2 regions of the Streptomyces sp. NPDC048211 genome follow, and region 1 is predicted to be linked to the other one. Evidence: riboswitches for the same ligand, from Rfam matches in the RefSeq annotation. Region 1 holds a riboswitch; the other holds the start of a gene.

Region 1 (2,195 bases):
GACGCGGGCCTCGAAGTCCGTGGCCTGCACGCCGGATACCCGGGCCGCCCCGTGGTGGAGAACGTCGAGCTCTCCGTTCCCGCCGGACAGGTCGTCGCGATCGTGGGTCCCAACGGCTGCGGGAAGTCGACCCTGCTGCGGACCGTCGCCCGGCTCCACCGGCCCGAGTCCGGCAGGGTCCTGATCGGTGGGACGGACATCTGGGAGGCCGGCCGGCGCCGGGCCGCCCGCCATGTCGCCCTGCTGCCGCAGTCGCCGCGCGCCCCCGAAGCGGTCACCGTGGCCGGTCTGGTGCGCTACGGCCGCAGCCCGCACCAGGGGCTGCTGCGGCAGTGGTCGCGCGAGGACGAGCAGGCGGTGCGCGACGCACTCGACGCCACCGGCACCACCTCGCTCGCCGGCGAGCGCATCGACCGGCTGTCCGGCGGCCAGCGTCAGCGCTGCTGGCTCGCCATGGTCCTCGCCCAGCAGACCCCGGTCGTCCTGCTCGACGAACCCACCAGTGCCCTCGACCTCGGCCACGCCGTCGAGGTCCTGGAACTCGTGCGCGAGGTCGCGGCCACCGGCCGGACCGTCGTCATGGTCCAGCACGACCTCGCCGCCGCGGCCCGCTACGCCGATCTGCTCGTCGCGATGAAGGACGGCCGCGTCATCGCCCGGGGCGCTCCCCCGGAGACGGTCGACGAAGCCCTGGTGAAGGAGCTGTACGCGCTGGAAGCGGACATCCTCCGCGCCCCGGGCGACGAGTCGCCGGTGGTGGTGGCGCGCCGCCGTGCCGGCGTGGCCGCGCAGCCGACACCCGCACCATGATGTCCCAATTGTCTGGATACTCGACTTTGTCGATAAAGCCCAAAAGAGTCCCTTTTTTATGGTCCATAGCCTCTGAATATCCAGCAAATCACCCTTTTCGGGCACAGTGGCCAGCGTCACGTTTCCCGCTCCGGATGCGCAACCGGAGGCTTCGGTTCCCTGTTGCGCCAAGAAAGTTGACCCGCGGGTATGTGACCGGCGTCCCACATTTCCTTTGATTGATCTTGCGCTGCAATTGCGATCAAGAATTCCGGGCTTGTTTCGCCTGCCCTTTCTCGCTTACGGTCACCGTCAATCCGGATGGAACGCCGAATCCTGCCGCCGTCCGGTAACCCGACCACTCACGTACGGCAGGAGCGGGGGACCCAGGTTTGCCGCCGTTCCGGGAATCCGGAGCGGCTAGGGGTGAAGTCGCCATGTGCGGCCGGACATCTCCAGTCCGAACCCGACAGCTCACCTCGCAGGCGGCGGAGAGGAAAAGCGCCATGCCCTTCAAGGGTCAGCACCGTCGTTCCAAGTCCACCTCCCTGACCCGCGGTTTCATCGCCGTGAGCGCGGGCGGAGTCGTTCTCGCGCTCCCCCTGATCGCTGCCGGGTCGGCCTCTGCCGCACCCGCCCAGGCGGTCGTCGCGGAAAAGGCCGCGGCCCCGACTTCCGTGTCCGGCAAGGAAATTGCCGCACAGAAGGCCGAGTCCACCACCTATTCCGTGGTGCACGGTGATTCGCTTTCCAAGATCGCCCGGGGGCATTCCCTCAGCGGCGGCTGGGAGCGGCTGTACCAGGACAACCGCAGTGTGGTGGGCGGCAACCCCGACCTCATTCACCCGGGCCTCAAGCTGACCATCGGCGCCACGTCCTCGGCCGCCGCCCCCAAGGCCGCGACCAAGAGCGAATTCAAGGCGGAGAACTCGTCCGCCAGCGCCGCGAAGCCGTCGGCCGACCGGGCCGAGAGCACCGACCGCGCCGACCGCTCGCAGCGGACGGCCGCGCCCGTCGCCGTGGAGACCGCCGCGACCACCTCCACGCAGTCCGCGACGACGTACACCGACGACCTCGACGGCTGGATCAAGGAGTCCCTCGCCGTCATGGCCGAGAACGGCATCCCCGGCAGCTACGACGGCATCTACCGCAACGTCATCCGCGAGTCCTCGGGCAACCCGCAGATCGTCAACAACTGGGACTCGAACGCCGCCGCCGGCACCCCGTCCAAGGGCCTCCTCCAGGTCATCCAGCCCACGTTCGACGCCTACCACGTGCCCGGCACCTCGCTGGACATCCTGGACCCGGTCGCGAACATCACCGCCGCGTGCAACTACGCCGCCGCCACGTACGGCTCGATCGACAACGTCTTCGGGGCCTACTGATCCACCGCGGCCCCGCGCCCG
Region 2 (2,195 bases), on a different contig from region 1:
GTAGGAACCGGAGTAGCCCGCCGACTTGATCGTGCCGGTGTGGATCGCCTTGATCGGCGTACCGGTGGGAGCCGCGAAGTCGAGGCCCGTGTGGTAGCCGGAGGACCACATCGATCCGGCCTCGCCGAAGGTCGAGGTGATCGTGTACGAGGAGGTGGGGATGGCGTAGCTGGCGGCGAGCTTGGCGAGCCGGAGGGCCTCAGCCTTCTTCTTCGCCTCTTCCTCCGCCTTCTTCTTCTCCGCGGCGATCTTGGCCTCGGCGGCGTCCTGCTGCTTCTTCGCCTCCGCGGCGGCCTTCTCGGCCGCGGCCTTCTCCGCTGCGGCCTTGACCTCGGCGTCGGCGGCGTCCTGCTGCTGCTCGGCCTGCTGGAGGATGCGGGCGCGGAGGGCCTCGCCCGCGTCGGTGGTGCCCTGCTCGGCCTCGGCGGTGGTGATGCCGGCGGTGGTCAGAGGAGCGGAGGCGATCGCCGCCTCGGCCTTCTCCGCCGCGGACTCGGACTCGGACCCACCCGAGAACAGCGCGCCTACGCCCGGGAGGGACTTGGCGTCGGGGAGATTGTCCGCGATGGAATCGGGCAGAGAGATGGAGACCGGCGGCTTGCTCTGGGCGGTGGCCATGCCACCCGCACCGACGGCCGCGATGACGCCGACGCCGAGGACGGTGGAGCTGCGGGCCAGACCATTGCGCTGCTTGGCGACGCGGTGCTTGCCGCGTACGGGACGGACGGAGTCCTCGGTGGGATTCCATTCCTCCCAGGTCCGGTCGGGCCCTGAGTCGTCGGCGCGGAAGTCGTTTCCGAAGTCGCTGCCCCGATCGGTCCCGTAATCGGTCGCGTAGGCGGCCCCGTACTCCGTACCGACCACGGTGCCGGGCCGGGACGCGAAGTCGTCGCCGTACTCGGGCACGAACCGTGAGGGAGCTTCGGGGGCAGGCTTGTTGGACGCCACGGGGGCGCACTCCTTTCCTTCCTTCTCGCCTACCGGGTTAGCTGACGGGTTCGGAGCAGGAAGGTCTCCTACGGGTTCCTCCGTCTCGTCACGAGACAGAGATGCCCGATTCACCCCATGTAGGTGGTTCCCCGGTTCCCTTGCGGAATTCGGCGCTCGCGCACGGTGCCGCCACTGACGGCGGCTGGGACAACCGCGCTGCGTTATCGAACGTTAATAGACACCGGGGTCCGATTCCAAGCTGTTCCCACTGATCGTTCAGCCCCTTGGCCTGGACTTTACGGGACACAACCGGGTGGAATCGGACGAGTTGATCACCCCTCGGTCACCAACCGATTTCTGACGTTGCGTCAAATGTTATGCGGAGGGGTGCCCTTCGGTTACGGACGGTGGCATCATGGCCAACCGCTCCCCCACGCCACCCCCGGCCTCGGACTCACCCGCCGCCATCGCCCAGGCCGACGATCTTCACAGTCCTGCGCCGGTCGGGCTGCCCCTCAGCCGGCCGGCCCACCGCCAGCAACGCCATGTCGTCCGTCGACTCGCCGCCCGTATGCAGCCGCACGTCATCGGTCAGCGCGGACAGCAGCTCCTCGGGCCCCGGGAAGATCCGACCCCGCAGCCGCTCGGCGGGGTCGTAGAAGACGCCTTCGGTGTCACGCGCCTCGGAGAGGCCGTCCGTATAGAGGAGGAGCGTCGCCCCGGCGGGCAGGTCCCAGACGTCCGACCGGTCCGGCCACACTCCCAGGTCCATCCCCAGCGGCAGCGCCGGGACCGAGGGCCCGAGCACCTCCAGCTCCCCGTCCGTGTGCAGCAGCAGCGGGTCCGGGTGGCCGCGGTTGACGATCCGTACCGAGGACGCACCCGGCGGGATCTCCGCGAGCACCGCGGTGACGAACCCCTCGACGGCGTCGAGACCGCCGCGCGTGCTGGACTCGCGCGCCAGCGCACGCTCCAGCCGCTGGGCCACGCCTTCCAGCGACTCCTCCTGCTCGGCCGCCTCCCGGAACGCGCCGATGATCACCGCCACGGCCTCGACGGCGTCCAGCCCCTTGCCCCGTACGTCCCCGACGACCAGCCGCACGCCCTGCGGGGTGTCCGTGACCGAGAACAGGTCGCCGCCGACGAACTCGTCCGCCTGCGCCGCCTCGTACCGCGCGGCGACATGCAGGCCGCCGATCCGGTCGGACGGCGTCGGCAGCACCGCCCGCATGGCGGTCTCCGCGATGACCCGGGCCGAGGCCAGC

What was found. A riboswitch is a leader RNA that binds a small molecule or an ion and turns the genes downstream of it on or off. The one in region 1 is predicted to bind cyclic di-AMP.
Region 2: linked by a shared signal. The riboswitch ahead of ACGFZA_RS24705 (M23 family metallopeptidase) and the one ahead of ACGFZA_RS40865 (transglycosylase SLT domain-containing protein) in region 1 are both predicted to bind cyclic di-AMP.

Annotation. Positions count from the first base shown of each region.
Region 1 is NZ_JBIDAD010000027.1:17,543-19,737, reverse strand. It holds gene ACGFZA_RS40870 (ABC transporter ATP-binding protein) at 1-810, shown strand, start outside; cyclic di-AMP (ydaO/yuaA leader) riboswitch at 1,107-1,290, shown strand; gene ACGFZA_RS40865 (transglycosylase SLT domain-containing protein) at 1,296-2,174, shown strand.
Region 2 is NZ_JBIDAD010000006.1:529,667-531,861, reverse strand. It holds gene ACGFZA_RS24705 (M23 family metallopeptidase) at 1-948, opposite strand, end outside; cyclic di-AMP (ydaO/yuaA leader) riboswitch at 960-1,113, opposite strand; gene ACGFZA_RS24700 (PP2C family protein-serine/threonine phosphatase) at 1,385-2,195, opposite strand, start outside.